3 regions of the Arthrobacter sp. StoSoilB19 genome follow, and region 3 is predicted to be linked to each of the others. Evidence: riboswitches for the same ligand, from Rfam matches in the RefSeq annotation. Region 3 holds a riboswitch; each other region holds the start of a gene.

Region 1 (10,097 bases), 1.5 Mb from region 3:
ACCGCCAACATCAACTGCCCAGCCACACCATGTTCCAGGTCCCGGCGGCCAGGGCAGCAAATAGCGCGAGGCCGGCCACCAGGACACCGCCGGCCACCACCCCAAGGTCCAGCGCGCTGAACGTGGATTCCCGGGCCCAGGTCCGGTTGCCGCCGCCGAAACCGCGGGCTTCCATGGTCACAGCAAGCCGGGACGCGCGGCGGATGGCCTGTACCAGCAGCCCGAAACTCTGGCCCAGCGTGGCCTTCACCCGCTGGGCCACGCTGCCGCGCGAACCCACGCCACGCGCACGCCGGGCCATCCCGATGGTCTGCCATTCTTCAGCCATGAGCCCCACCAGGCGCATCGCGGCGAGCGTTCCCAGGACAAAGCGGTGCGGCAGGCGCGCCTTCTGCGCCAGCGCGTCGGCAAGGTCCGTGGGATCGGTGCAGCTCATCAGGAGCACGGCCGGAAGGGCGATCGCAAAGCCGCGCAGGAGGAAGCCGATGCCCAGCTGCAGGGAACCTTCGCTCATGGACCAGATCCCGGCGTCGAGCAGGATCCGGCCGCTGTCCGGGGCCAGGATGGAGGTGCTCCAGCCACCCACGGCAGCGGCAAGGATCAGCGGCCAGCCGCGCTGCCACAGCAGGGACAGGGTGAGCCCGGCCAGGGGAAAGAGCAGAAGCTCAAAGACCAGGGCCACGGACGCCGAAACCCAGTCGATGGACAGCGCCAGGACGGCGGTGATCAGCAGGACGGCAGCGAACTTGCTTAGTGGATTGGCGCGGACCAGGAGGGCATGGTTGCCGCCCAGGGTGAGTTGCTGCCTCATGGCGCCACCGCTTCCGCCGCGGCCATCCGCAGTTCGGCCCCGCCCAAGGCCTGGGTGAATTCGGCGTCATGGGTCACGGACACCACGGCAGTGCCGGCATCCAGGAGCTCGGACAGGAAGGACGCCAGCTCGGCCCATGTGTTGGCGTCCTGCCCGAACGTGGGTTCATCCAGGACCAGGACCTGCGGGCTGGCGGCAAGGACGGTGGCCACGGACAGCCGCCGCTTCTCGCCACCGGAGAGCGTGTAGGGGTTGGCGTCCACCAGCGCGGTGAGCCGCAGCCGCTCCAGCAGTTCGTCCACCCGATCCCCGCCGTGGCCCAGGTGCCGGGGGCCGAACAGCAGTTCGTCAAGCACCCTGCCGGTCACGAACTGGTGCTCCGGCTCCTGGAACACCGTCCCCACTCGGGAAATCAGCTGATCCGCCTTCCACCGGTACGGGTCAATGCCGGCACCGCGGCTCAGGTCCATGGTGGCGGAGACCTTTCCGGACACCGGTTCCAGCAGCCCTGCCAGGGTCAGGGCGAAAGTGGACTTACCGGCGCCGTTGGGACCCGTCACGGCGAGCGCCTGCCCGGCGCGCACCTGCGCGGCCAGGCCTTCCTGGACCGGTGACGGCGGAATCTTCCTTAAGCCCTTGCGTCGGGGACGTTCGCGGGCGACTGCCAACTGTTCGGCTGCGAGCAGGAGGTTTCCCGTGCCGGGGGCCGGGACCACCGCCCGGGCACGGGTTGCCGGGACGTAGCCGGGGACCCACACACCGGCGGCGGCCAGCATGGCCCGCGCCTCCGTGAGCACCTGGTCCGGCGGCCCGTCCAGGAGTACGGCAGGATCCGCGGCGGAGCCCGGCTGCAGGACCACGATCCGGTCCACCAGGTCCTTCCACACGGACACCCGGTGCTCCACCACCACCAGCGTGGCCCCGGTCTTGTCCAGGCACCGCGCCACGGCATCGCGGACCTCCAACACGCCGTCCGGGTCCAGGTTGGCGGTTGGCTCATCCAGGAGGATCAGGCCCGGGCGCATGGCCAGGATGCCGGCCAGCGCCAGGCGCTGCTTTTGCCCGCCGGACAGGGCCGACGTCGGGTGGTCCAGCGGCAGGTGGGACAGTCCGACGTCGGCAAGCGCCTCGTGCACGCGCGCCCAGATTGCTTCCCGTGGGACGGCAAGGTTTTCGGCACCGAAGGCGACGTCGTCCCCCACCCGCGACAGGACCACCTGCGTCTCGGGGTCCTGCTGCATAAGTCCGGCGCGCCCGCGCTGGGCGCGGGGCACGGCGCCGTCAACCAGCAGCGAACCCGACTCGTCGGCGTCCCCCGCCTCGCCGCCGTCGTCGTTGATGTCCCCCAGCACCCCTGCGAGCGCGTGCAGGAGCGTGGACTTCCCGGCGCCCGAGGGGCCGAGCAGGAGCACCCGCTCCCCCGGGCTGATGTCCAGGTCAAGCGCATGGACGGCAGGCTTGGCCCTGCCGGCGTGCCGCCATCCCCAGCCCCGGGCTGTGACGGCGGCAGGGCGGACGGTGCCGCCGTCACGCTGGGCTGGTGCCATCAGGAGAAGACAGGCTCCGTGGCGGCCTTGCGCGAAGCGAAGGAGCTCAGCACGCCGGTACGCGCCAGGCCGCGGGTGGCCAGCCAGGACAGGGCGCCGGCGAGAATGGCGCCGGAGAGGGTGGTCAGCACGATGTACGCCAGCTTGTCCGCACCGGAGTAGGCGATGTTCCAGCCCCACGGTGCGAATGAGTCATTCAGTCCGCAGAAGAATCCAGCCGCGGCGCCTGCCAGCAGGGAGACGGGCAGGTTGAACTTGCGGTAGACGAAGATGGCGAAGATGATTTCCGCGCCGAGGCCCTGGATGAAGCCGGAGAAGAGGACCGAGGCACCGTACTGGGAACCCATGAGGAGTTCCCCGGTGGCGGCCACGGTTTCACAGAACAGGGCGGCCCCGGGCTTGCGGATGATCAGCATTCCCAGCACGCCGGGAATCATCCAGCCGCCCGCCAGCAGCCCGGTCAGGGGCGGGTAGGCGGCATTCATGGGGGCAGAAAGCGCGGCTGCTCCCTGGTCCCACGCCCAGAAAATGACGCCGCCCGCGATGGCCACCAGCGCGGCGACCACGATGTCCACGACGCGCCAGGACTTACTGGTGGTCTTCTTGATTGCTGCAGTACTCATGTGATCCTCCTGGGAAACAGGAGGGGAAAGTGGACCCGGCTGACGGCTGTTGCCGTGCAGCCGCGGCACTTTGAGAACTCGACTCCCTTGCGCCGGTACTAACCGGATCAGGTTCGAGGGTCTGCGGCTGTCCGCACTCTCAGCGCCCACCTGCGGTGCCCGGCTTGTGCCAGGATGTCCGACGGCGGCGCTCCCCTGTCGTTATTAGTGGTGCTTTTGGATGGGTAAGGCTTTTTGAACTGCCCTTCCGGGCGTGGTCAAGTTTACACCTGGCGGGGGTAGATTGAGGGCCATGAGCGCCATTCCACCGGATGTGACCGGATTCGATCCTGATTCCGCCGACGCCCAGCTGGAGGGGTCACTGGAAGCGTCGATCGCCCGCATCGAGGCGGAGGTCCGGGAGCTCCAGTTCCCCGGCTTTTCGCTGGATGACGCGTTGAACCTGGGCCTGCTCCTGGTGGAGCTGGGCAAGGAGCGGTCCCTTCCCATCGCCATCGACATCACCAAGGGCGAGCAGGTCCTGTTCCACGTCGCGCTCCCGGGCGCCACGCCGGACAACGGGCACTGGATCCGCGCCAAGCAGCGCACTGCCGCCCGGTACGAGGTGCCGTCACTTTTGGTGGGGCTTCGCGGCCGGCTGGGCGGCGGCCGGATCGAGGACAACGCCTGGTTCGACCAATCCCGGTATGCAGCCCATGGCGGCGCCTTTCCGATCTACGTCACCGGCGTGGGCGCCGTGGCCACGCTGACCGTCTCCGGGTTGCCGCAGCTGCAGGACCATGACCTGGTGGTTGAGGCGCTGCGCGACATCCTGGGGTCGTCGCTGCGGGATTAGGCGCCGGTTGACCTGCCGCCAACAGGAAGCCTGCTTAGCTTTTATTAGTAATCATGCTTACTATATTGGTTCCCGGGTTTCGAGGAGGACAGGGCATGGGAGTCACCATGGGCGGTCCCGCGTTCGTTCCCGTCACCAGCGCGGCAGACCAAGGAGCACCATGAGAATCCCGGAATCCAGAGGCCCCCTCAGCAACGCCCTGTTCGCACTCCTTGCGCAGGCTCCGGCCGAAGCCGGGACGGGGCTGGACGGGCTGTACCACCTCGCGGCACGGCAGGTGGCCGGCACTAGTGACATCATCGGCGACGAGGACATCCAGCTGGCCCTCTTCTGCCTCTACGAGCTCCACTATTCCGGCCTGGCCGGCGTCTCCGACGACTGGGAGTGGGAGCCGGCGTTAATCCGGGTCCGGCAGCTGGTCGAGGCACCGTTTGAGGCAGCCCTCCGTACCGCCGCGCACCAGGCCGCCGCAGACTTCGAACTGCCTGCCGGTGCCCTGACCAGCGACCAGGTAGCCGACGTCCTGTTCGGCCTCGCAGCCACGGACACCGGGCCCAGCGTCTCCCGCTACGTCGCCAGGAAGGCGGGCCTGGACCAGCTCCGGGAGTTCCTGATCCACAAGTCGATGTACCAGCTGAAGGAAGCCGACCCGCATACATGGGCCATTCCGCGGCTCAGCGGACGGCCCAAGGCGGCCCTGGTGGAAATCCAGGCGGATGAATACGGCGGCGGCCGCCCCGAGCGCATGCACAGCGCGCTGTTCGCCCGGACCATGCGCGGTTTGGGCCTCGACGTCAGCTACGGCGCGTACGTGGATGCCGTCCCCGCCGTCTCCCTCGCGTCCGTCAACCTCATGTCGCTGTGCGGCCTGAACCGGCGGCTCCGGGGTGCCATCACCGGCCACCTGGCGATCTACGAGATGACCTCCTCCCAGCCCAACCGGTTCTACGGCAACGGATTCCGCCGGCACGGTTTCGGCGCGGACGTCACCCACTACTTCGATGAGCATGTGGAGGCCGACGCCGTCCACGAGCAGATCGCAGGCCGGGACCTCGCCGGCGGCCTCGTCGAAGCCGAACCGGAACTCCTCGCGGACGTCCTGTTTGGGGCCACTGCCGCCATGGCCCTCGACGGCCGGCTGTCCGCCCATCTGATGTCCTCATGGGAAGCCGGCGCATCATCGCTGCGGGCGGCCGTGCCGGCCGCAGCATGACTACGACGAAAGCGGTGCAGGCATGAAACCCGGACAGCATGGAACAGGATCGGACATGGACCAGGAATCCGCCGCGGGCTCCATCGTGGTCTGCCCGGACGGGCCCCTGATCGTCAGGGGTGATTTCGAGATCGTCACCCCATCCGGGGACGCGGTGCCCTGCGACCGCAGGACCGTTGCCTTGTGCCGCTGCGGCGCCTCGGCCATCAAGCCCTACTGCGACGGCACGCACAAGATGATCAAGTTCCGCACCGAGCCGCCCGCGAAGTAGTCCAACAAGCCATTTAGTCCAACAACCCGCCTGCAGCACGCCACGGCCTTGCCCGGACCGGCACGGGCGTACGGCTAGGCTGGAGGCAGTCCGTTTTCCGCCCGCAAGGAGTAATAGGAATGAACCTTTTCATCAAGCTGCTCGGAACCGGGGTGAGCCTCGGCGCAGGCCTGGCCGGCACCAAGCTGGTCAACACCATCTGGGAGAAGACCACCGGGCAGAAAGCCCCCACCGGCAAGAACGAGGATGTCCCCACCAGCCTGCGTTCGGCGTTGACCTTCGCGCTGATCTCGGCGTCCGTCAGCGCCATCATCCAGGTGCTGGCCAACCGCGGCACCCAGCGCGCCATCACCCGCTTCGCCAAGTCGCAGGACATCGTCTAGCTCCCGGCGTTACCCGCCGCCGTCGGGGCTGTCTTTCCGGGCAGCCTCGGCGGCGGCTTTTTGCACCACGGCCTCCAGCTCGTCGGCCGTGAGCAGCTCCCGGTGCAGGTGCTTGGTGCGGTACCCCGCGCGGCCCACCATGTGCGCGGACACCGGTACGGTGAGCAGCTGGAAGATCCAGGCAACCACCAGGACGGGCCATACCCACCACGTCCGCATCTGCAGTCCAATAGCCGCCAGCAGCAGGAACAGGCCCAGGACCTGCGGTTTGGTGGCCGCGTGCATGCGGCTCAGCAGGTCGGGGAAGCGGAGCAGGCCGATGGCGGCGCCCAGGGACATGAGCGCCCCCACCACCATGAATACTGCCGAGACGGCGTCGATCCAGCCGTCGGGACCGGACAAGTCAGGATTCATCGGGCTTCACCCTTCGGTCCGCCACAAAACGGGCCACGGTGACGGACCCGATGAAGCCGATGATGGAAATGGCCACCACCAGCATGAGGTTGTTCAGGTGCCGGTTCACGGCCATGTCGATGCACAGGGCTCCGGCCAGGATGGCCAGGAGGACGTCGGCCGCCAGCACCCGGTCCAGCAATGACGGGCCGCGGGCGATCCGCATGATGGCACCGGCCGCAGCAAGCGAGAAGATGACGGCTGTAACAGCCAGGACAACATGCATCACGTGGCGGCCTCCATTCGGACGGCTTCGAGTTCCTCCGGGCTGCCCATGATGCGGATCAGGCCGGCCTCGATGGACCGGACTTCGTTCCGCAGGCCCTCCACGTCCTGCTTGGAGGCGATGTTGAGCGCGTGCAGGTAGAGGGTGGATGTGGAGCGGTCCACCTCGACCACCAGGGACCCCGGGATCAGGGAGATCACGTGGCCGGTGGCGGTGACGATCAGGTCCTGGTGGCTGCGCAGCCTCACAGCAACGACGGCGTTGGTCACCTTGGGGCCGCGGACCGTGGCCAGGTACAGCACCTGGGCGCTCGCCACCACCACTTTGCCCACGAAGGCAAGCGCGAAGGGAACCGCGTAAAGGATGTTGAACCGGCCGCTGAGCTCCACCGGCGGAAGGTAGAACAACCGGGCCACGCCCACTGCCAGCAGGGCACCGAAGAGGAGGTTCCCGGGGCTGAAGTCCTGCCACAGGGCGCCCCAGACAATCACCAGCCAGACCAGGAGAGGCAGTTCCTGGCGCAGGGAGATGCGTTTGCGGCTCATCGCATACCTCCCACGGCAGGCGTGGCGGGAACCGGGACATCAGGGCCCAGGACTGACTGGATGTACGGGGTCCGGTCCAGCATGTCCCGCGCTGCCCGGTCCGAGAGCCCGAACAGCGGCCCGGCAAAGACGGTCAGGGCAACGCCCAGCGCCACCAGGCCCAATGTGGGGCCCACCATGGTGCGCGGCAGGAGGGTCACGGTGTTCAGTTTGGCGCCCGGTCCCGACACCCGGGCCGGGCTGGCAAGGAGCACCGGATCCGGATGCTCAGCGTCGGTGGGCCTGCGCCAGAACGCGCGGTTCCAGACCCTGGCAACGGCCAGCAGGGTCAGGAGGCTCGTCACCACCCCGCCGATCACCAGGGCGTAGGCCAGTGGCGTGCCCAGCTCAACGCCGGCCTGCATCAGGCCCACCTTGCCGAGGAACCCCGAGAAGGGCGGGATGCCAGCGAGGTTCATGGCCGGAACGAAGAACAGCATCGCCAGCATGGGCGACAGTTTGGCCAGGCCGGCCAGCCGGTCCACGGAGGAACTCCCGCCCCGCCGTTCGATCAGGCCGGTGACCAGGAAGAGGCTGGTCTGGATGGTGATGTGGTGGGCCACGTAGAAAACCGCTGCGGCCAGCCCGGCAACGGAGGACATGGCCAGGCCGAACACCATGTACCCGATGTGGCTGACCAGGGTGAACGACAGGAGCCGCTTGATGTCGCTTTGGGCCAGGGCACCAAGGATGCCCACCACCATGGTCAGCAGCGCCGCCACCATCAGGGGCGTGTTGAGGGTGTCCCCGGGGAACAGCAGGGTCTCGGTCCGGACCATCGCGTACACACCCACCTTGGTGAGCAGCCCGGCGAACACGGCGGTGACGGGGGCCGGCGCCGTGGGGTAGGAGTCGGGGAGCCAGAAGGACAGGGGGAAGACGGCGGCCTTGATGCCGAAGGCCACCAGCAGCATGACGTGCAGCAGGGTCCTGGTGCCCTGGTCCAGGTCCCCGAGCTTGATGGCCAGATCCGCCATGTTCACCGTTCCGGTGGCGCCGTAGACCATGGCTATGGAGATCAGGAACAGCACCGAGGACACCACGGACACCACCACGTAGGTGACGCCGGCGCGGATGCGCGGCCCGGTGCCGCCCAGCGTCATCAGGACGTAGCTTGCCGTGAGCAGGATCTCGAAGCCCACGTACAGGTTGAAAAGGTCCCCGGACAGGAACGCGTTGGACACCCCCGCCACCAGGATCAGGTAGGTGGGGTGGAAGATCGAGACCGGGGCGTCCTGGTCGCCGTCGGCCATGCCCTGCCCGGTGGCATACACCAGCACGGCCAGGCTCACGGCGGAGGACACCACCAGCATCAGGGACGAGAACTGGTCCACCACCATCACGATGCCCCACGGCGGCAGCCAGCCGCCGATGGCCACGGCAGCGGTCCCGCCGTTCCACGCCGATGCCAGCAGGAGGCATTCGAGCGCCAGCGTCAGCGAGAGCAGGGCGATGCTCACCGCGCGCTGGGCCCGGGTATGCCGGATCAGCAGGAAGGTCAGGGCAGCGCCCAGGATGGGAAGTACGACGGCGAGCGGGGCAAAGCTTGCGATGTTCACTTTCCGCCTCCTTCCGGGCCGGAGTCGACGTTGAGTGAGCCGGGCTTTTCCTCCGCGGCAGCGTGTTCGGCGGGCATCTCCCGGCCGCCGGCCACAAGCGTGGCCACCGGCTGGTCCGTTTGCAGATCTGCGTTGTTGTTGGACGCTGCATGGTTTGAGACGTCCCGGCCGTCCGATCCCAGCATGGTGAGCGGGAACTCGGAGGTTTCCGCCGGAACTTCGGCGTCGTCCTCCGCGTCGAAGCTGGGGGTCGCCGCCACGCGGCGGTCTTCCAGGTCGTCCTGGATGTCGTCCTGGCGCGCCAGCAGCCAGGTGCGGTAGATGATGCCGAGCATGAACGCCGTGACGGCGAAGGAGATGACGATCGAGGTCAGGATCAGGGCCTGCGGGAGCGGGTCGCTGTAGTCCTGTGCCGGGGTGTCCTTGGCGAACAGCGGCGCCAGTCCTGCATAGCCCCCGGTGGCCAGGATCAGCAGGTTGGTGGCGTTGGCCAGGAGCATCAGCCCCAGCAGCACCCGGGTGAGGCTGCGTTCCAGGATGAGGTAGATGCCGCAGGCATACAGGGCGCCCATGACGATCAGCAGGGTCAGGTTGACGCTCATGCGTGGCCCTTTGCGGTGGTCTCGGCGGGGACGGTGTCGGGCTCCAGCGGGGGTTCCAGGTCCCGTTCAGCCTCCAGTTCCGGCTGCCCGGGACGGTCGATGTCCGGCTCGTCCTGGTGTGGGGCGGCCGCCGACCGTTCCTCCATGTGCTCGTCAATTTCGGCCCCGAGGCTGCGCAGCACGTCAAGCACCAGCCCCACCACCACGATGTACACCCCGATATCGAAGATCGTGGAGGTGACGAATTTGATGTCCCCGAAGACGGGCAGCCACACCTGGATGATGGCGGACTGGAACACCTGGCCGCCCAGCAGCAGGGGCACCACGCCGGACACGGCGGCCAGGGCCAGGCCGGTGCCCAGCAGCGCGCCGGCGCTCAGTGGCGCCGCCTCCCGCAGTTCGAAGCGTCCGCCGGCCAGGTAGCGGATGGTCAGCGCCAGGCCGGCGGTGAGGCCGCCGGCGAAACCGCCGCCCGGCAGGTTGTGGCCGGCCAGCAGCAGGTAGAGCGAGAAGATGATCATCGAGTGGAAGAGCAGCCGGGTGACCACTTCGAAGATGATGGAGCGCCGTTCGGGGGCCAGGGTGCGGCCCGCGACGATCCAGGGATCCCGGGCTGCGGCTGCGAACCTGCGGCTGATGGCCAGTGCCGCGCCGTCGCGGGAACCGGGATCCACGCCGTGGGACCGTCCCACCGTGCCCTCGGCAACGGATGCGGACCGCTGCAGCCGGTCGCCGCGCCCGCGTACGAAGATCAGGCTGGCGACGCCGGTGGCGGCAAGCGCAAGGACGCTGATCTCGCCGAAGGTGTCCCAGGCGCGGATGTCCACCAGGGTCACGTTGACCACGTTCAGGCCGCCGCCGCCCTCGTAGGCAAGCTGCGGGAACTGCAGTGATACGGGCAGGGCGGTCCGGGCGCCCATGGCGAAAATGGCCGCGAACACCATGGTGGCGCCGAAACCCAAACCGATGATGACACGCACCACCCGGTAT
Region 2 (10,097 bases), 340 kb from region 3:
GAACCCCACACGTAGGGCTTGCCCAGGATGGCCGCGGCGTCGTTCACCAGGTACCTGGTGGCGAAGTTGTCGGCCCCGTCAAGGATGAGGTCGTACCCCCGGAACAACTCCAGGGCGTTGGACGCGTCAAGGCGCAGGTTGTGCAGCCGGACATCCACCAGCGGATTCAGCTCCGCAATGGCATCGCGTGCCGACTCGATCTTGGGCCGGCCCACGTCGCTGACGCCGTGGATCACCTGCCGCTGCAGGTTGCTCAGGTCCACCACGTCGTCGTCGACGATTCCAATGGTTCCAACGCCTGCCGCGGCCAGGTACAGCAGGGCCGGGGCGCCCAGGCCGCCGGCACCGATCACCAGCACCTTGGCGTTCTTGAGCCGCCGCTGGCCCAGGGCACCGATCTCGGGAATGATCAGGTGCCGGGAGTACCGTTCAACCTCGGCAGGGGTGAGGCCGGCGGCCGGTTCCACCAGCGGATCCAGGGAATGGGTTGAAACATTTGCGGTGAAAGACGAAGCCATACTTCAATGTATGCCCCGGGATACCGCCGGGTCATATTACCCCGCAGTAAAGTGAAGGTAACTGCAATGGAAAGAAGGACAACTGTGGTCCCTGAAGCACGGGCTGACCGCCCGCCCGCCGCCGAACCGCAAACTCCCTCCCGCCCCGCAGGCCATCGGTCCGCCCGGCTGCCCCGGGATGAGCGCCGCGCACAGCTGCTTGCCGCCGCCCAGGAGGTGTTCGTGGCCAACGGCTACCACGGCGCGGCCATGGATGAAATTGCAGAGACCGCCCATGTCAGCAAACCGGTGCTGTACCAGCACTTTCCGTCAAAGCGGGAACTCTACCTCGCACTGCTCGAGAGCCACCTTGCGTCCCTGACCGAGTTGATGCTGGGTGCCCTGAATTCCACCACGGACAACGATGAACGGGTCCAGGCCGTCATGCGCGCCTACTTCCATTTCATCGCCAGCGACGACCAGGCCCACCGCCTGGTGTTCGAGTCCGACCTGATCAACGACCCCGACGTCAGCTCCAGGCTGGAAACCTTCAACCGGACCTTCGCCGACGCCATCGCCAGGGTCATTGCCGAGGACACCAAGCTCCCCCACCTCGAGGCCGAACTCCTTGGCCGCGGACTGGCCGGAATGGCGCAGGTCAGCGCGCGGTACTGGCTGGAAACGGACGGTAACCTGGACCTCAACGTGGCCAGTGACCTCATCTACCGTTTAGCTTGGCGCGGAATCTCTCGCTTCCCCAAAGAGTCCTAGACTACAAATAAGACATCATCGACGAACTTCACAGGCTGGGAGGCCCCCTTGGAAATTAAGATCGGCGTTCAAAACGTTGGCCGCGAGATCGTGCTGGAATCGGACCAGGACGCGGAGACTGTGGCCAAGGTTGTTGGCGAAGCCATCACCGGAGGCAACGAACTTCGCCTGAAGGATGAAAAAGGACGCCTGATCATTGTTCCGGGCAACGCTCTGGCCTATGTGGAAATCGGTGCCGAAGAGGTTCGGCGCGTAGGTTTCGGCCAGTTCTAGTCCCCGGTTCCAAGGAGATCCATGCTTTCGCTGTCCATCGTGGTGCTGGCCACTGTCGCCGGCGGCTTCGTCGTCTGGGCCAATGACAAGCGGCACGCCAAGTACGGTGCGGCGCTTCCGGCCGGCGTCGCCGCGGGTGCTGCGGCGCTGGTGTGGATCATTCTGATGGCGGCCGGTTTCGGCTACCTGCCCGGGCTGACCTGGCTTCCCTGGGTCCTGCCCATCGTTCTGGGCATTGCTGCCGCCATCGCCGCCGTCGCCTATTTTGGCCGTACGCGGGCGCGCCATGATGCGGAACGGCTCACTGCGATCCTGCGGCGCTGAGCCGTCGCTGGCAGGCTCCCAGGCATATGGCTGTGGCCACCACCCAGGCGGGTGGTGGCCACAGCCCTTTAAGTGAATGGCCGATGCCTAGAGGAACTCGGCCCGGCCTTCCATGGCGGATGAGGCGAGGGCATGCTCCCGGCGCGGGATGCGCCCGGCCGCCCGGGCCATCCTGCCCGCGATCACCGCGTGCTTGAAGGCTTCTCCCATGAGCGTGGGGTTCTGGGCGCGGGTCACGGCCGTGGCCAGCAGCACGGCGTCGCAGCCCAGCTCCATGGCAAGGGAGGCGTCGGATGCCGTGCCGATGCCGGCATCCAGGACCACGGGCACGGAGGCCCGGGAAACGATGAGCTCAATGTTGTGCGGGTTCAGGATCCCCAGGCCGGTGCCGATCGGGGCACCCAGCGGCATGACGGCGGTGGCTCCAAGGTTCTCCAGCCGCAGGGCCAGCACAGGATCGTCGTTGGTGTAGGCGAAGACCTTGAAGCCGCGGTTGACCAGCTGCTCGGTGGCCTCGACCAGTTCCACGGCGTCCGGCAGGAGGGTTTGTTCATCGGCGATGACCTCCAGTTTCACCCAGTCTGTTTCCAGGGCCTCCCGGGCCAGTTCCGCGGTAAGGACCGCGTCCCTGGCCGTGAAGCAGCCGGCCGTATTGGGCAGGACCCGGATTCCATGATCCACCAGCAGCTGGAACAGCGAGCCGGTTTCAGCCGTGGAGTAGCGCCGCATGGCCACGGTGGTCAGTGCGGTGCCGGAGGCAAGGAGCGCCGCGCCCAGGCCATCGAGGCTGGGCGCTCCCCCGGTGCCCATGATGAGCCTGGAACCCAGCGCGACGCCGTCGATCACCAGGGCGTCGCCGGCACCGGCGTTTCCTGCAGGGTTGATGGTGCTGGTTTCGGTCATGGCGTCAGCCTCCCTGTACTGCTGTAACAAGTTCGATGTCGTCGCCGTCGGCGAGCGCGGTGGCGAACCATTGGCTGCGCGGCACCACCTGGGCATTGTGCGCGACGGCGACGCCGAGTTTCCCGCCGTCGGTCGCCTGTCCGTTGTCCGCCAGCGGGCGTCCGGTGACCTCGCTGACCAGCGTGGTGATCGAAGCTCCGTCGGCCACCGTGTGCGGGTTTCCGTTAAGGGTGATGTTCACGCAGTCTCCTTGATGTGGGGGCTTGTTGCTGCCGTTGCCGGCCTGGAAAACCGGTCCGGGCTGAAGGGACCCCAGCGGGGATCGGCCCTGCCGTCCAGCAGTTCCCTGCAGATGGCCGCCGCGGCGGGAGTGAGCAGGACTCCGTGCCGGAAGAACCCGGTGGCGATGATGAGTCCGGGGACGTGCCCGGCCTGTCCTCCCCCGGCGCCCGGAGCGGCCGGCACCCGGCCCAGGAGCGGCGCGTTGTCAGGGGTACCGGGGCGGGCGCGGGCGGTGCATTCCAGGAGTTCGAGTTCAGCGACGGCGGGCACCAGAGCCTGCGCATCCCGCAGCAGCTGGTAGACGCCGCCGGCACTCACGGCATCGGAGCGGGCGTCCTCCCGCTGCGTAGCTCCGATCACCACGGTCCCGTCCTGCCTGGGAACGATGTACACGGGGATGCCGTGGACCAGGCCGCGCACCGTTGACGTCACCAAGGGCTGAAGGTGGCGGGGAACGGCAAGGCGCAGGATATCCCCGTGCACGGGCCGCAGCGGCAGCTCAAGGCCGTCCGGCAGGCCGTCAAGCGCCCCCGCCTGCAGGCCATTGGCCACCACGGTCTCCGTTGCCAGCACCGTGCCGCCGCCGGCCAGGCGGACCCCGGAAACCGTTCCGCCCTCCCACAGCAGCCCGGCTGCCCGCTCCGGCACGGCAAAACCTTCCACTGCCCCGGCAACCGCCAGCTGGGGCTGCTCCTGCGCCGCGCCGGCCAGGGCCAGCCGCAAGGCGGCCACCAGGCGCCGGGGATCCACCTGGTGGTCCGCCGGGGTATCAAGTGCGCACGCAATGGCCGGGCTGAGCAGCGGCTCACGCTTCCGGGCCTCCCGCACGGTCAGGGGTTCCACCGCCAGCCCGTTGGCCTGCTGGACTGTGCGCAGGTCCATCAGCGCCCGGCGGTCGGCCGCGTCGGCACCCACGGCGAGGGTCGGCGTCGTCAGGTATCCGGAATCCGCGCCCGTTGCCCTGCCCAGCCCGGCGGCGAACCCGGGCCAGCGCGATGATGCGTCAAGCATCAGTTCCAGGAGCTCTTCCTCCTGGTAATGCAGTTCGCTGACGGGAGCCAGCATGCCGGCCGCCGCCCAGCTGGCGCCGGTACCGGGCGCGTCATCAATGAGGACCACCGAGCGCCCGGAACGCTGCGCCTCCCAGGCAATGCCGTGCCCCACCACTCCCCCGCCGATGACGGCAACGTCGGCCCGGAGGGTGGAGGGAATGGAGCTGCGGGCGGACCCGGGGTGATGGGTGAAGGGGGTACGCATGTGGGTTCCTTCCCTACGCCGGCATTAACCGGATCAGGTCAAGCGGTCGGCTCTGACGCCCTCTCAGCCCGGCGCTTTGTGACAGCCGCCGCGGGCTCCCGCAGTACCAGCCCAGTTTAGAGGAACTAGGCTTGCACGCATGAATGTGTCCACCCCATCCTTTCCCGCCGGCCACCACGCTCCAGCCACCGAAGTCGTCAATTCACGGGACAACGACGCCCTGAAGGCAGCCCGCCTGTACCTCTGCACCGATGCGCGCCGGGACCGCGGCGACTTCGCGGATTTCGTTGACGCCGCGTTCGCCGGTGGCGTGGACATCATCCAGCTGCGCGACAAGACCATCGAGGCGGCCGAGGAACTGGACCTCCTGGCGGTGCTGAAGGAATCCGCGGTACGGCACGGAAAGCTGTGGGCGGTCAATGACCGTGCGGACATCGCCGTCCTCTCCGGGGCACCGGTGTTCCACATCGGCCAGAAGGACCTGCCGCTGGCGGCGGCGCGCACGCTGGTCAACGGCAACGCCGCCATCGGGCTCTCCAGCCACACCACCGGGCAGGTGGACGCCGCCCTGGCAGCAACTGCCGGACCAGCCGGGCTGGACTACTTCTGCGTGGGTCCGGTCTGGGCAACCCCCACCAAACCCGGCAGGTCCGCCGTGGGCACTGACCTGGTGAAGTATGCCGCCGAGGCCTCACGGCAGGCGGCGGACCCCGTGCCCTGGTTCGCCATTGGCGGCATTGACCACGGAAACGTCCACCAGGTGGCGGAAGCCGGTGCGCGCAGGATCGTGGTGGTGCGCGCCATCACCGAGGCCTCCGATCCCGCCGCCGCTGCCGCCTCCCTCCTCGACGCATTGGACGCCGCCGCCGCCTGATGCCATATCGGCGGACTTGGAGCTACGCTGACTTTTGTGTCACATCATCGGCTGGCTCCAAACGTCCATGACCACAGGAACGCCCTGGAAGAGGCGTTGGGCCTGCTGCGCACCGAACTTGAACTGCCGGGACCGTACCCGGCTGAGGCAGTGGCGGATGCCCGGGCCGCGGTGGCAGCGCTGAGGCTTCCGTCCTATGACCTGACCGCCGTCCAGTTCGTGACCATCGATCCGGCCTCCTCCACGGACCTGGACCAGGCGGTGTTCATCGAACCGGACGGGAACGGCTACCGGGTAATGTACGCGATCGCCGATGTGCCGGCGTTTGTTGCGCCGGGAGGTCCCCTGGACGCCGAGACCCGGCGCCGCGGCCAGACGTTCTACGCTCCGGACGGCCGGATTCCGCTGCACCCGGAAGTGATCAGCGAGGGGGCAGGAAGCCTGCTGCCGGGCCAGGATTGTTCGGCTTTCGTATGGGACTTCACGCTCGACGGCGACGCAACGGTTGTGTCGGTGGGCGTCAGGCGGGCGCGGGTCCGCAGCCGCGACAAGCTCAGCTACAAGGGTGCGCAGGAAGACCTCGACGCCGGGACGGCCTCGCCGGTGCTGCGGCTCCTCCGCGAGGTGGGCCTGAAGCGGGTGGCCCTGGAGCGGGAACGCGGCGGGGCCAGCCTCAACATGCCCGAGCAGGAAATTGTCCAGCTGCCCGACGGCGGCTACCGCATTGCTGCCGTACCGCAGCTTCCCGTGGAGGACTGGAACGCGCAGATTTCCCTGATGACCGGGATGGCCGCCGCGCAGCTCATGCTGGAGGGCAAGGTGGGAATCCTGCGCACCATGCCCGCCCCGGACGAACGGTCGCTGAAGCATTTCCGGCTGCAGACCGAGGTGCTGGGCAGGCCCTGGGACGGTGAAGTCAGCTACGGCGAATACCTGCGTTCCCTGGATCCCACCGATCCCCGCCAGCTGGCCATCATGCATTCCGCCGGCATGCTGTTCCGGGGCGCCTCCTATACCGCCTTTGACGGAACGGTCCCCGAGGACGGCGTGCAGTCTGCCATCGGCGCGGCCTATGCCCACACCACCGCGCCGCTCCGCCGCCTGGTGGACCGCTTTGTGCTGGTGATCTGCGAGGCCCTCAGCAATGGCGGGGATGTTCCGGACTGGGCGCGGGAAGCCCTGCCGCTCCTGCCGGGCATCATGGCCGGATCGGACCAGCTCGCGTCCAGGATGGAACGACTGGCCCTGGACACCGTTGAGGCCGCGCTGCTGCTGAACCACATCGGGCAGGAGTTCGATGCGATCGTGATTTCCGGCTCCCGGCCGCAAAACGGAAACGGGAATGGAAACGGGACCGGGACGGTGAAAAACGGCAACGGGAAGAACGGAAACGGCACCGGAAGTTCGGGCATCATCCAGATTGCCGAGCCCGCGGTCACTGCCCGGTGCGCCGGCGAGCTGGAGTCGGGTACCAAGGTCCGGGTCCGGCTGGTTTCCTCGGACATCACCACCCGCGAGATCCATTTCGAGCTGATCCCGTAAGCGGCGGCGGCCGCGGCAGGCGGGCCGAAACGTGTTTCTGCGACCTTGCAGCTAGACTGAGAGGGTAGAAATGGATGCCCGGTCGTTGATTTCCTTGATTTGAAACCAACAAGCCCGCCCCTACGCGATCTTGAGATTTGCCCGTTGGTCACCAGTGCCAGCATTAGATAGCCCGCGATCGGCTTCCACTGGAATCGCTTGCGCGCCTGAGCGTGCTCCGGAACGGCCAGTCCTGGCCGGCCCGTTGAGCAGGCAGCGCCATTGCCCAAATGAATAAGGAAACTCCCCCGTGAGTGAATTGCATACCCACCAGCTCCTGAGCGATGAGACCGGCACGGAAACCATCGAGCCGGAAGAAACCATCATCTCCGACGAGACCCCGCACGAGATCGCGGAGAAGTCTTTTGCCGACTACAACGTCCGCGAGGACATCGTGGAATCCCTGGCTGACGCCGGGATCACCCACCCGTTCCCCATCCAGGCCATGACCCTTCCGGTGGCGCTGGGCGGCCACGACATCATCGGCCAGGCCAAGACGGGCACCGGCAAGACCCTGGGCTTCGGCATCCCCGCACTGCAGCGGGTCATCGGGCAGGACGACCCCGGCTACGCCAAGCTGGCCGTCCCGGGAGCCCCGCAGGCCCTGGTCATCGTCCCCACCCGCGAACTGGCGGTGCAGGTGGCCGGTGACCTGGTGACCGCTTCCCGGAAGCGCAACGCGAGGATCGCCACCATTTACGGCGGCCGCGCCTACGAGCCCCAGGTGGAGGCCCTCAAGCAGGGCGTCGAGGTTGTGGTGGGTACCCCCGGCCGGCTGATCGACCTTTTCAAGCAAAAGCACCTGAGCCTGAAGAACGTCAAGATCGTGGTGCTGGACGAAGCTGACGAGATGCTGGACCTTGGCTTCCTGCCGGATGTCGAGACCCTCATCGCGGCAACTCCCGCAGTTCGCCAGACGCTCCTGTTCTCCGCCACCATGCCCGGTCCGGTCATCGCCATGGCCCGCCGCTACATGACCCAGCCCACGCACATCCGCGCAGCGGACCCCGAGGACGAGGGCCTGACCAAGCGCGATATCCGCCAGCTGATCTACCGTGCGCACAGCATGGACAAGATCGAAGTGGTGGCACGCATCCTGCAGGCCCGCGGCCGCGGACGGACCATCATCTTCACCAAGACCAAGCGCACCGCCGCAAAGGTGGCCGAGGAACTGGTGGACCGCGGCTTCGCTGCCGCTGCCATCCACGGTGACCTGGGGCAGGGCGCCCGTGAACAGGCACTGCGGGCATTCCGCAACAACAAGGTGGACGTCCTGGTGGCCACCGATGTCGCGGCGCGCGGCATCGACGTCGAGGACGTCACCCACGTGATCAACTACCAGTGCGTGGAAGACGAAAAGATCTACCTGCACCGGGTGGGCCGCACCGGCCGCGCGGGCAACAAGGGCACCGCTGTCACGTTCGTTGACTGGGACGATGTTCCCCGCTGGGTGCTGATCAACAAGGCGCTGGGACTCAACGTGCCCGAACCTGTCGAAACCTACTCCTCCTCGCCGCACCTCTTCGCGGACCTCGACATCCCCGTGGGGACCAAGGGCCGGCTGCCGCGTGACAAGCGGACCCTGGCTGGCGTCGACGCCGAGGTGCTTGAGGACCTGGGCGAAACCGGCAAGAAGAACAGCCGCAGCGGCAGCCGCGACGGCGGCCGGTCCCGGGAACGGGACGGCCGTGGGCGGGAAAGCCGCACTGGCAGCCGCGAAGGTTCCCGCAGCGAAGGAAGCCGCAGCGGCGGCGACACCGCGCGCAGCGGCGAGCGCCGCCGTCGGACGCCGGACTCCGCCGCCGCTCCCGCGGCCGAGGCTGCCGCACCCGCAACGGGCGGCGAACAGCCTTCACGCACCCGCAGGCCCCGGACCCGCACCCGCCGCCGCAACGGCGAAGTGGTGGCAGGCGCCGACACGGGCACGCAGCCTGGCACGTCAGAGGGCTAACTGCCCCGATGACTGACACTGTTTGGGCGCCGGACGGCGGCAGCCTGGTGGTACACGCTGACAACGCGGAGTACCTCCCCACGCTGCCGGACGGCGCCTTCACACTGATTTACGTGGACCCGCCCTTCAACACGGGCAGGCCGCAGCTGCGCCAGGAAACCAGGATGGTGGTTAACGCCGGCGGCAGCGGGGACCGCGTGGGCTTCAAGGGCCGCTCCTACGACACCATCAAGGGCGCCCTGCACCGCTACGATGACGCGTTCAGCGACTACTGGTCCTTCCTGGAACCCCGGCTGGTGGAGGCATGGCGCCTGCTGGCCGACGACGGAACCCTCTACCTGCACCTGGACTACCGCGAGGTGCACTACGCCAAAGTGATGCTTGATGCGATCTTTGGCCGCGAATGCTTCCTGAACGAGATCATCTGGGCCTACGACTACGGCGCGCGGGCCAAAAACCGGTGGCCCACCAAGCACGACAACATCCTGGTGTACGTCAAGAACCCGGCGAAGTACCACTTCGACAGCGCCGAGGTGGACCGCGAGCCGTACATGGCGCCTGGATTGGTAACGCCTGCCAAGCGCGAGCTGGGAAAGCTGCCCACCGACGTCTGGTGGCACACCATCGTCTCACCCACCGGCAAGGAGAAGACCGGTTACCCCACGCAGAAGCCGGAGGGCCTGGTCAGGCGGGTGGTGGCCGCCTCGAGCCGGCCCGGTGACTGGTGCCTGGACTTCTTCGCCGGCTCCGGAACGCTGGGGGCCGTTGCCGCCAAGCTTGGCCGGAAGTTCGTGTGCGTGGACCAGAATCAGCCCGCCATTGACATCATGGCCAAGCGGCTGGGCGCGCACGCCACCCTTGCCTCGTTCCAGCCCAGCTAGGGCCGGACGACGGCGGCTCCCGTGCCGAGTGCCTCGATCCGCGCGAGCATGTCGGGTGCCGTGAGGTTTTCGCCGAGCAGGTTGGGCTTGCCGGTGCCGTGGTAGTCGGAGGAACCGGTAATCAGCAGGCCGTGTTTGGCCGCGAGCCTGCGCAGGAAGTCCCGGCCCTCTTCCGGGTTGTCCCGGTGGTCGATCTCCAGGCCGGCCAGCCCGGCGTCGATCATGTCGCGGTAGGTCCGCTCCCCCACGATCCGTCCCCGTGCGGACGCCACAGGGTGGGCGAACACGGGCACGCCGCCGGCGGCACGGACAAGTTCGACGGCGGTGGCCGGGTCCGGAGCATAGTGCGGGATGAAGTACCGGGACCGGGAGGTGAGGATGGAGGCGAAGGCTTCCGAACGGTCCTCCACCACGCCCGCCGCGACGAGGGCGTCTGCGATGTGCGGCCGTCCGAGGGTGGCGCCGGGTGCCACGTGGTGGATCACGTCATCCCACGTCAGCGG
Region 3 (10,097 bases):
TCTGGCATTTTTCTACGGCGGCATGACCCGCGCCAAGGCAGCACTGAACATGATGATGATGAGCTTCATCTCCATCGGCATGGTGGGTGTTGTCTGGGTGCTGTGGGGCGCGTCCATGAGCTCCGGTGAAGGCTTCCTGGAGATCGTGGGCAACCCGTTCGCCACATTCGGCCTTGAGGGCATCACCACCCCTGACGGTCTGATCAAGGTTGGCTACGCCGCCACCTTCGCCATCATCACCGTGGCACTGATCAGCGGCGCCATCGCCGACCGCGCCAAGTTCGGCGCCTGGTCCGTCTTCGTTCCCGTGTGGGTCACGCTCGTCTACTGCCCGCTGGCGTACATGGTGTGGGGCGGCGGACTCTTCGGCCCCGAAGGCGCCATCGGCAAGGCCCTCGGCCCCGCCATCGACTTCGCCGGCGGCACCGTGGTCCACATCAACGCAGGTGTGGCGGCGCTCATCCTCGTCCTCATCATCGGCAACCGCAAGGGCTTCGGCAAGGACCCCAACCACCGCCCGCACAACATCCCGTTCGTCATGCTCGGCGCAGCCATCCTGTGGTTCGGCTGGTTCGGTTTCAACGGCGGTGCAGCCACCACTGCCGAACAGGGGGGTCTGATCTGGATCAACACCCTCGCAGCCCCGGCAGCAGCCATGCTCGGCTGGCTGGTCACCGAACGGATCCGCGACGGACACCCCACTTCCCTCGGCGCCGCATCCGGCGTGGTGGCCGGCCTCGTCGCCATCACCCCGGCCTGCGCCAACGTCAGCCCCGTCGGTGCACTCGGCCTGGGCGTCGTGGCCGGCGTAGCCTCCGCCCTGGCAGTCGGCCTGAAGTTCCGCTGGGGCTTCGATGACTCGCTGGACGTCGTCGGCGTGCACCTGGTGTCCGGCATCATCGGCACCGTGGCGCTCGGCTTCATCGCACTGCCCACCGACGGTGTTGGCGGCGGCCTCTTCTACGGCGGCGGACTGACCCAGCTCTGGGCGCAGCTCGCGGCAGCCGGCGTCGCCATCGCCTACTCCGCAGTCCTGACGGCCATCATTGCGCTGGCCATCCACAAGACCATGGGCTTCCGGGTCTCGCAGGAACAGGAAACGGTGGGTGTGGACCTCAGCCTGCACGCCGAGACTGCCTACGAGTTCGGACTGAGCGGACACGGCGGAAGCTTCCAGCCGCTGCACGACATGATCACCGGCAAGGGCCAGGGCGAGTCCCACGCGCCAGTCCAGGGGACGCCGGGCACGCAGAAGTCACAGTCAGCAACAGGTAAGGAAAGCGTGGGGGCATGAAACTGATTACTGCAATCGTCCGGCCGGAAAAGCTCGAAGCCATCAGGGAGGGACTGGAATCCTATGGTGTTCAGGGCCTGACCGTCAGCGCAGCCAGCGGATACGGCCGGCAGCGCGGCTACACCGAGGTCTACCGCGGAGCCGAATACAACGTGGACCTCCTGCCCAAGATCCGGGTGGAAGTCCTGGCCACGGACGAGCAGGCAGACGACATCCTGGATGTGATCATTGCCAGTTCCAATACCGGCAGGGCCGGGGACGGCAAGGTCTGGACCATCGATGTCCATGAAGCAGTTAGGGTCCGGACCGGGGAACGCGGAGTGGCCGCCATCTAGGCACCGGCACGGAACCATAAAGACAGGCAGGGCGGGAACCGAAAGGTTCCCGCCCTGCCTGTTGTTAACGCTGCCGGTGCTGCCGCGGACTGCTCAGTCCTTTGAGCGGTTGGTGGGCCAGGATGCCGGGCCGGCCGAACCGGCGTCGTACTCTTCAAGCGGGACGTCCCCGCGCTCCCACGCCTTGAGGACCGGCTCAACAATCCGCCAGCAGTCCTCTGCAGTGTCTCCCCGGACGGACAGCAACGGATCGCCGGTCAGCACGCCTTCCAGCACTTCGCCGTAGGGCAGGAGATCGGAGGCGCTCAGTTCGGCTTCCAGGGTGACCCGGCCCAGGCTGAAGATGTTTCCCGGACCGTTGACGTCGACGTCGAACTCCAGTGTGTCCGGGCCGAAACCGATCCGGAGCTGGTTGGGGGAGTCCACCCCGGTAAAGCCCTGGGGCAGGTGTGGCACCGGAAGGAAGGTGACCACCGCTTCCTTGCGCTTGTCGCCCAGGGCCTTGCCGGAACGCAGGATGAAGGGAACCCCCCGCCAGCGCCAGTTGTCGATGCCCACCTGGATTTCGGCAAGGGTTTCGGTTCCCTTTCCGGGATCCACGCCTTCCTCCTTGGCGTAGTCCGGGACGTCCTTGCCTGCCACGGAACCGGCGGTGTAGCGGGCCCTGCGCGTTGAGCCAGTGAAGGGGGCACTGACGCTGCTGGCCCGCAGGACGGTGGAGACGGCGTCGCGGAGGTCGCGCTCGCCGATGGTGGCCGGAGGTTCGATGGCCATGATCGCCATGACCTGCAGGAGGTGGCTCTGGATCATATCCCGGAGGGCGCCGGCGCCGTCGTAGTAGCGCGCTCGGCCTTCCAGGGCCAGGTCCTCATCGAAAAAGATCTCCACCTTTTCCACGTGCTGCCTGTTCCATACCGGCTCAAGGAAGTTGTTGGCGAACCGAAGGCCCAGGATGTTCAGGACGGTGGCCTTGCCCAGGAAATGGTCAACCCGGTGGATATGGTCTTCGGGGACCAGCCGTGCCAGGGTCCGGTTCAGCGACCGGGCCGATTCCTCGCTGAAGCCGAAGGGCTTCTCCATTACCAGGCGGGTGCCTTCCGGAACCTCTTCCGGCTGGAGCGTCTCGCATGCCTGCTGGCTGATCCGGGGCGGCAACGCAAAGTAAACGGCCACCGGGCCTTCCAGCCCCGCGAGCAGGGCGGCCAGGGCACCCTTGGCCGTGACGTCCACCTGGTGGTACGCCGTCTCCTTCTGCAGCAGCTCGAGGGCGTCCTTTCCGGAACTGTCTGCCGCGCCGGCTGCAGCAGCGAACGATGCCTGGACCCGCTCCCGCCATTGTTCCGGCGTCCACGGATCCGAGCCTGCCCCCACCAGGGTGAGGCCCTCCGCGCGGCCTGCGGCAACGAGCCGCGCCAGGCCGGGCAGGAGGAGCCGGCCGGTGAGGTCGCCCGAGGCGCCGAGGATGAGCAGGGTCTTCACAGTCGTTTGGCTCGTCATTTTGCCAGCATGCCACCTACCGGGCCTGACTTGATACCCTAGATAGTCGAGTCCCGATCATCCACTGAAAGAAGTGCACGTCGCGTGTTCAATTCACTCTCTGACCGGTTGACAGCAACCTTCAAGAATCTCCGCGGTAAAGGCAGGCTCACCGAGGCCGACGTCGATGCCACCGTCCGGGAGATCCGCCGCGCGCTTCTGGACGCCGATGTTGCCGTTCCCGTTGTGCGTGAGTTCACTGGCCGGGTCCGTGAACGCGCCCTGGGTGCCGAGGTCTCTGCGGCACTGAACCCCGGCCAGCAGATCGTCAAGATCGTCAATGAGGAACTCGTCGAGATCCTGGGCGGCGAAACCCGGCGGATCCGGCTGGCCAAGAACGGCCCCACCGTCATCATGCTCGCCGGCCTCCAGGGTGCCGGCAAGACCACCCTTGCGGGCAAGCTGTCCAAGTGGCTGAAGGCCCAGGGGCACAGCCCCATGCTGGTGGCCTGCGACCTGCAGCGCCCTAACGCCGTCACCCAGCTCCAGGTGGTGGGCCAGCGGGCAAAGGTCCCCGTCTTCGCCCCGCACCCGGGTGCCACCTCCACCGAGCTGGACCAGCCCGCCGGCGACCCCGTCGCCGTCGCCCGCGCCGGCGTCGAGGAAGCACGCCAGAAGCTGCACGACGTCGTCATCGTTGACACGGCCGGCCGCTTGGGCGTGGACGCCGACATGATGGAACAGGCGCGCCAGATCCGCCGTGCCATCGTGCCCAACGAAGTCCTGTTCGTGATCGACTCCATGATCGGCCAGGACGCCGTGAACACGGCCCTCGCCTTCGACGAAGGCGTGAACTTCACGGGCATCGTGCTGTCCAAGCTCGACGGCGACGCCCGAGGCGGTGCCGCTCTTTCAGTCGCGTCGGTCACCGGCAAGCCGGTCATGTTCGCCTCCACCGGCGAAGGCCTGGACGATTTCGAACTCTTCCACCCGGACCGGATGGCCTCGCGCATCCTGGATATGGGCGACATCCTCACCCTCATCGAACAGGCCGAAAAGGCCTGGGACAAGGATGAGGCCGCCCGGATGGCGAAGAAGTTCGCCGACCAGGAAGACTTCACCCTCGAGGACTTCCTGGCCCAGATGCAGCAGATCCGCAACATGGGCTCCATGAAGAAGATGCTCATGATGATGCCGGGTGCACAGAACATCCGGCAGCAGCTGGAACAGTTCGACGAACGCGAGATCGACCGCGTCGAGGCAATCGTCCGCTCCATGACACCGCACGAGCGGCTGGCGCCGAAGATCATCAACGGTTCACGGCGGGCACGCATCGCCCGTGGTTCCGGCGTCCACGTCTCCGAGGTCAACGGCCTGCTGGAGCGCTTCGCCCAGGCCCAGAAGATGATGAAGAAGATGGCCCAGGGCGGCATGCCGGGAATGCCGGGGATGCCTGGCCTGCCCGGCGCCGGCGGCGGTGCCCGGAAGAACGCCAAGAACGCGCCCAAGAAGAAGGCAAAGTCCGGCAACCCGGCCAAGGCTGCCCAGGAGCGCAAGGAAGCGGAAGCCCGCCGTGCCAACGCCGCCAAGGCGCTGCCTACGGGCGCCGCCTTCGGCCAGCAGGGCGGGGACTTCGACCCGTCCCAGCTGAACCTCCCCAAGGGCTTCGACAAGTTCCTGGGCAAGTAGCAGTTCCCCGGCAACGCAGCGTCAGGTGTCGTTTTGACCTCTCAGAACGACACCTGGCGCTGCTTGCTTGGGATGTCAGTGCCGTGGAATAGGGTTGGGACATGTTCAAGCAGAGGGTAGTGTTCGTGCACGGCGCCGGAACCTTCGGTGCCGCCGCGTGGCCGCGCCAGCACGGCATGGCACTGTCCTATGACGCCCTGTTCCTCCGCCGCCATGGCTTTGACGTCCTCGCGGAGCCACTGGAGTCGTCCTTCGCGGAGGACACCGCCATCATCCTGCGCTCCCTTGCCGATGACGGCCGCGGCGCCGCCGGCGGGCATGTGGTGGCGCACTCCCAGGGGGCGATCGCGGCCATGATGGCCGCCGTCGAACGTCCGGACCTGGTCTTCTCATTGACGCTGGTGGAACCGGCCTGCCTCTCCCTGACAGCGGAACTCCCGGCCACTGCCGCCCACATCAGCCTCATGCAGCCCCTCTTCGACGTGCGCCACCAGCTCAGCGACGAAGACTTCCAGCGCGAATTCGTCCGGCGGGTCTTCGCCACCGACCTCCAGCAGCCCGCCACCACGGAAGAAAAAAGGTCCGCCCGCAGGCTGCGGCTCCAGGCCCCGTCATGGGAGGCGCCGCTGCACATTGTTCCCGGGGTGCCCACGCTGGTGCTGACCGGTGGGTGGGAACCGCTCTACGAGGAAATCGCCGGGTACCTCCGGGAGACCGGGGCCCTGCACCGCGTTGCCGCGGGAGGACACCGGCCCCATGACTCCCCGGACGGGGACCGGGCCATCCGGCAGTTCATCAGCCAGGTCAGCCGGAGCCAGCCGGCCCGCGCGTCCTAGCTGTCAGCAGGCACCCGCAGTTCCGGCAGGTAGACCTTGCCGCCGGCTGCCAGGAACTCCTCGCTCTTCCCGCGCATCCCGGCCGCAGCATCGGCCAGTGCCGCCTGCGCCTCCGCGGAACCAAATTCGTCGCGGATGTCCTGGCTGATCCGCATGGAGCAAAACTTGGGCCCGCACATCGAACAGAAGTGCGCCGTCTTGGCAGGCTCAGCCGGCAGCGTCTCGTCGTGGAACGCCTCAGCCGTCACCGGGTCCAGGGACAGTGCGAACTGGTCCCGCCAGCGGAATTCGAACCGCGCCTTGGACAAGGCGTCGTCCCGTTCATGCGCCCCCGGGTGCCCCTTGGCCAGGTCCGCCGCGTGCGCGGCGATCTTGTAGGTGATCACGCCGGTCTTCACGTCGTCCTTGTTGGGCAGGCCCAGGTGTTCCTTCGGGGTGACGTAGCACAGCATCGCGGTGCCGTAACGGGCAATCTCAGTGGCACCAATCGCTGAGGTGATGTGGTCATAGCCCGGAGCAACATCTGTCACCAGCGGGCCCAGGGTGTAAAACGGGGCCCCCTTGCAGAGTTCCTGCTGCCGCTCGACGTTTTCCCGGACCAGGTGGAAGGGAACGTGGCCGGGCCCCTCCACCATGACCTGCACGTCGTACTCCCACGCGCGCTGGGTGAGCTCGGCGAGCGTGTCCAGTTCCGCGAACTGGGCGGCGTCGTTGGCGTCCGCCGTCGAACCGGGGCGCAAACCGTCGCCCAGGGAGAAGGCAACGTCGTACTTCGCGAAGATCCCGCACAGCTCATCGAAGTGCGTGTAGAGGAAGTTCTCCTGGTGGTGGGCCAGGCACCAGCCGGCCATGATGGAGCCGCCGCGGGACACAATGCCCGTCACCCGGTTGGCGGTCAGCGGGACATAGCGAAGCAGCACGCCGGCGTGGATGGTCATGTAGTCCACGCCCTGCTCGCATTGTTCAATGACGGTGTCCCGGAAGATTTCCCAGGTCAGCGCGTTGGCCTCGCCGTTGACTTTCTCCAGGGCCTGGTAGATCGGCACGGTGCCGATCGGGACGGGGGAGTTGCGGATGATCCATTCCCGCGTGGTGTGGATGTCGTCGCCGGTGGACAGGTCCATAACGGTGTCGGCACCCCATTGCGTGGCCCACTGGAGCTTGTCCACCTCCTCCGCGATGGAACTCGTCACGGCCGAGTTTCCGATGTTGGCGTTGATCTTCACCAGGAAGGCCTTGCCGATGATCATCGGTTCGGACTCCGGATGGTTGATGTTGTTCGGAATGATGGCGCGGCCGGCGGCCAGTTCGCTCCGGACCAGTTCCACATCGCAGTTCTCGCGCAGCGCCACGAAGCGCATCTCCTGCGTGATGACGCCCTGCCGGGCATAGTGCATCTGGGTCACCGTCCGGCCGTCGACGGCGCGGCGGGGCACCGGCTGCGCGCCCTTCCACTCCGCGGAGGCGGCGCCGCGGCGGACGGCCGAGCGGCCGTCGTCGAGCAGGTTGCGTTCCCTGCCGCTGTAGGCCTCGGTGTCTCCGCGCGCCACGATCCACTCCGCGCGGAAGGGCTCCAGGCCGCGGACGGGGTCGCTTCCCGGCCCCGCCGTCCGGTAGGTCCGGAACGGTGCGTTCGGCTGGCCGTTGGGCGATGGCTCCAGGGCAATTTCCGTGACGGGTACCCGGATGCCGGACCCGGCGTCGTCGATATAGGCCAGCGAATGCGACGCCAGGGACCGGGTCACTTCGGACTGGTTCACCTGGGGCGTGGAGCCGGCTCCGGAACCCCCGGTGGACGGCAGGTGGGCAGGGTTCAACTGGGTGTTTTGCGTACTCAAGGGAATACTCACTTCCTTCGCCGGCATTACCCGGACAGGTTCAACGGTCGCAGGCTGCGTCAGCCCGATCTCAGCCCCTGCAAGGGCTCCCGTGTGGTCAGAGAAGAAGCTACCACAGGCCCCCGGAAGGGCGGTGTCACATTTGCGGGTGCTAGCCTGACCGGGCATCGAAAGGAAGCCCGATGGCAGACATCATCTACTTTCGCGGACCCGTCCTGGCCGCACCGGACCGGGTACGCCATGGACTCTGGTCGGTGGACGGCAAGCTCACGTTCAGCCGGCCCGCTGCCCCTCCGGCGCGGGAACTCGACGGCTGGGTGCTGCCGGGGTTCGTCGACGCCCACTGCCACATCGGCCTGGGTCCCGACGGCCCGGTGGAACCCGCCATTGCCCGGGAGCAGGCGCTGGCTGACCTCAACGCCGGAACCCTGCTGGTCCGCGACGCCGGCTCACCTGCCGATACCCGCTGGATGCAGGGCGGCCGGGACTTCCCGGTACTGATCCGTGCAGGACGGCATGTGGCCCGCACACGCCGCTACCTGCGCGGCTTCGCGGCGGAGGTCGAACCCGACGGGCTCGTGGAGGCCGTGCGGAAGCAAGCGCGCGACGGCGACGGCTGGGTCAAACTGGTGGGCGACTGGATCGACCGGAGCGCCGGCGACCTTGCGCCCTCCTTTCCTGCCGCCGTCGTGCGTGACGCTGTGCAGGCTGCCCATGATGAAGGTGCCCGGGTCACGGCACATTGCTTCGCCGAAGACACCCTGGACCAAATGCTGGACGCCGGCATTGACTGCATTGAGCACGCCCCGGGGCTGCTGCCGCGCCACCTGCCCCGGTTCGTGGAGCAGGGCGTACCGATCGTGCCCACCCTCATCAACATCGCCACCTTTCCTGATATCGCGGAGCAGGCGGACGCAAAGTTTCCGCGCTACGCCGCCCACATGCGTGCCCTGTGGGAACGCAGGCTGGAACGGGTGGCGGAGGCCCATGCCGCCGGCGTCCGGATCTTTGCCGGCACGGACGCAGGCAGCGTGATCCGGCACGGCAGGATCGCAGATGAGATCCTCGCCCTGCACGGGGCCGGCCTGCCCATGCATGCGGCCCTGGATGCCGCCTGCTGGGCAGCGCGTGCGTGGCTGGGCGCTGACAACCTGGAGGAAGGCGCGCGGGCCGACGTCGTGGTGTGCCGGGACGACCCCCGGACCACCCCGGACACGATCACGGCGCTGGAGCACGTGGTGCTGGGCGGCCGCATCATCCGTTGAGTTATTTGGTTCCGCTACTTGGAATAAATTGAAGCTTCAAGTAATTTTAATATGTGACAGGCCGCCGAAGTGACGGCCTCCAACACAAGGAGCCTTCAAATGACCGACGCAGCCAGCAGCCAGGATCTTCTTCCTGCCGACCTCGCCATGGGCACGGTAATGCTCAAGGTGGGCGACATGAAGGTCATGACCGACTACTACCAGCGCGCACTGGGCCTGGAGGCGGTGGCGGAGCAGGACGGCGGGCTCTACCTGGGCAGGCTCGGCAGGCCGCTGGTCCACCTGGCGCCGGCCCCCGGGCTGCACCTTCCCGGCAGGGGAGAGGCCGGCCTGTTCCACACCGCCCTATTGTTCGAGGACCAGGCTTCCCTGGCGGCCACCATCGCCACGGCAGCCCAGTACGAACCCCGGTCCTTCACCGGCAGCGCCGACCACCTGGTGAGTGAGGCCTTCTACTTCACCGACCCCGAGGGCAACGGCATCGAGCTGTACTGGGACCGGCCGCGCAGCAACTGGTCCTGGAACGGGACGGACGTGGTGATGGACAGCCTGGCGCTTCCGCCGCAGCGCTACCTGGAGCAGCACCTCACTGAGGAATCCCTCGAAGGCCAGCGGCGGACGTCCGCAGGCGTGGGGCACGTCCACCTCCAGGTTGGCGACGTCCAGACCGCCAGGGACTTCTACGTGGGTACCCTGGGCTTCGAGAAGACGGCGGGCTGGCATGGGCAGGCCCTGTTCGTTTCCGCGGGCCGCTACCACCACCACATGGCCATGAACGTCTGGAACAGTCGCGGCGCCGGCCCCCGCAAGGACACCCTTGGGTTGGGCGAGGTGCTCATCGAGGTTCCCTCGGGTGACGACGTCGGGGCGCTGGCTGACCGCCTGAGGGTCGCCGGGGTGCCCGCCCACCACACCGGCGCGGAGCTCCGGTTCGAGGACCCGTGGCGCAACCGGCTCCGGGTGGCAGTCCGCTGACCGGTGCTCCTGCACGGGCCGTGCGCCAGTGCTGACGGGCCAGTGTTGGGGCTCGCGGGCTCCGGCCCGGCGCGTTTGCCGGCGGGCGCGCAGCAACTAGGCTGATTCCGTACGGCCGGGCTGCAACTCCCGGCACGCAGCTCCGCCAACGGAAGAAGGGCACCCGCCATGGGCTTCACTGAGATCTTCGTCGCCACCCATGACGCCGCGCTGAAACGCGCCGGCATCCTTGACCAGGGAAGCGGCTCCGCGGCGGACAGCGGGCCCGGGGGCCAGGCGGTGCGGATCCAGGGCATCAGCGACTTCGAAGTCGAACAGCTGGGCGATCTTGCCGGGACTGCCGTGCACGCCGGCGGGGCCGACTATGAGCTGACCATGGTGGACGTCGC

What was found. Region 3 has a riboswitch for thiamine pyrophosphate ahead of thiC (phosphomethylpyrimidine synthase ThiC). Riboswitches for the same ligand answer to the same signal wherever they lie in the genome.
Region 1: linked by a shared signal. The riboswitch ahead of LDO86_RS18640 (ECF transporter S component) and the one ahead of thiC (phosphomethylpyrimidine synthase ThiC) in region 3 are both predicted to bind thiamine pyrophosphate.
Region 2: linked by a shared signal. The riboswitch ahead of thiO (glycine oxidase ThiO) and the one ahead of thiC (phosphomethylpyrimidine synthase ThiC) in region 3 are both predicted to bind thiamine pyrophosphate.

Annotation. Positions count from the first base shown of each region.
Region 1 is NZ_AP024650.1:4,027,789-4,037,885, forward strand. It holds gene LDO86_RS18630 (energy-coupling factor transporter transmembrane component T) at 11-811, opposite strand; gene LDO86_RS18635 (ATP-binding cassette domain-containing protein) at 808-2,358, opposite strand; gene LDO86_RS18640 (ECF transporter S component) at 2,358-2,981, opposite strand; TPP riboswitch at 3,048-3,188, opposite strand; gene LDO86_RS18645 (heme-degrading domain-containing protein) at 3,274-3,816, shown strand; gene LDO86_RS18650 (iron-containing redox enzyme family protein) at 3,977-5,029, shown strand; gene LDO86_RS18655 (CDGSH iron-sulfur domain-containing protein) at 5,085-5,300, shown strand; gene LDO86_RS18660 (DUF4235 domain-containing protein) at 5,420-5,683, shown strand; gene mnhG (monovalent cation/H(+) antiporter subunit G) at 5,693-6,097, opposite strand; gene LDO86_RS18670 (monovalent cation/H+ antiporter complex subunit F) at 6,087-6,365, opposite strand; gene LDO86_RS18675 (Na+/H+ antiporter subunit E) at 6,362-6,907, opposite strand; gene LDO86_RS18680 (Na+/H+ antiporter subunit D) at 6,904-8,505, opposite strand; gene LDO86_RS18685 (Na(+)/H(+) antiporter subunit C) at 8,502-9,107, opposite strand; gene LDO86_RS18690 (Na+/H+ antiporter subunit A) at 9,104-10,097, opposite strand, start outside.
Region 2 is NZ_AP024650.1:2,899,768-2,909,864, forward strand. It holds gene moeB (molybdopterin-synthase adenylyltransferase MoeB) at 1-518, opposite strand, end outside; gene LDO86_RS13275 (TetR/AcrR family transcriptional regulator) at 603-1,268, shown strand; gene LDO86_RS13280 (DUF3107 domain-containing protein) at 1,317-1,541, shown strand; gene LDO86_RS13285 (hypothetical protein) at 1,563-1,865, shown strand; gene LDO86_RS13290 (thiazole synthase) at 1,953-2,768, opposite strand; gene thiS (sulfur carrier protein ThiS) at 2,773-3,009, opposite strand; gene thiO (glycine oxidase ThiO) at 3,006-4,307, opposite strand; TPP riboswitch at 4,300-4,419, opposite strand; gene thiE (thiamine phosphate synthase) at 4,447-5,181, shown strand; gene LDO86_RS13310 (RNB domain-containing ribonuclease) at 5,218-6,723, shown strand; gene LDO86_RS13315 (DEAD/DEAH box helicase) at 7,013-8,713, shown strand; gene LDO86_RS13320 (site-specific DNA-methyltransferase) at 8,722-9,594, shown strand; gene LDO86_RS13325 (PHP domain-containing protein) at 9,591-10,097, opposite strand, start outside.
Region 3 is NZ_AP024650.1:2,561,710-2,571,806, reverse strand. It holds gene LDO86_RS11840 (ammonium transporter) at 1-1,294, shown strand, start outside; gene LDO86_RS11835 (P-II family nitrogen regulator) at 1,291-1,629, shown strand; gene LDO86_RS11830 (glucose-6-phosphate dehydrogenase) at 1,723-3,126, opposite strand; gene ffh (signal recognition particle protein) at 3,211-4,794, shown strand; gene LDO86_RS11820 (alpha/beta hydrolase) at 4,896-5,630, shown strand; gene thiC (phosphomethylpyrimidine synthase ThiC) at 5,627-7,468, opposite strand; TPP riboswitch at 7,464-7,571, opposite strand; gene LDO86_RS11810 (amidohydrolase family protein) at 7,651-8,733, shown strand; gene LDO86_RS11805 (VOC family protein) at 8,833-9,708, shown strand; gene LDO86_RS11800 (hypothetical protein) at 9,877-10,097, shown strand, end outside.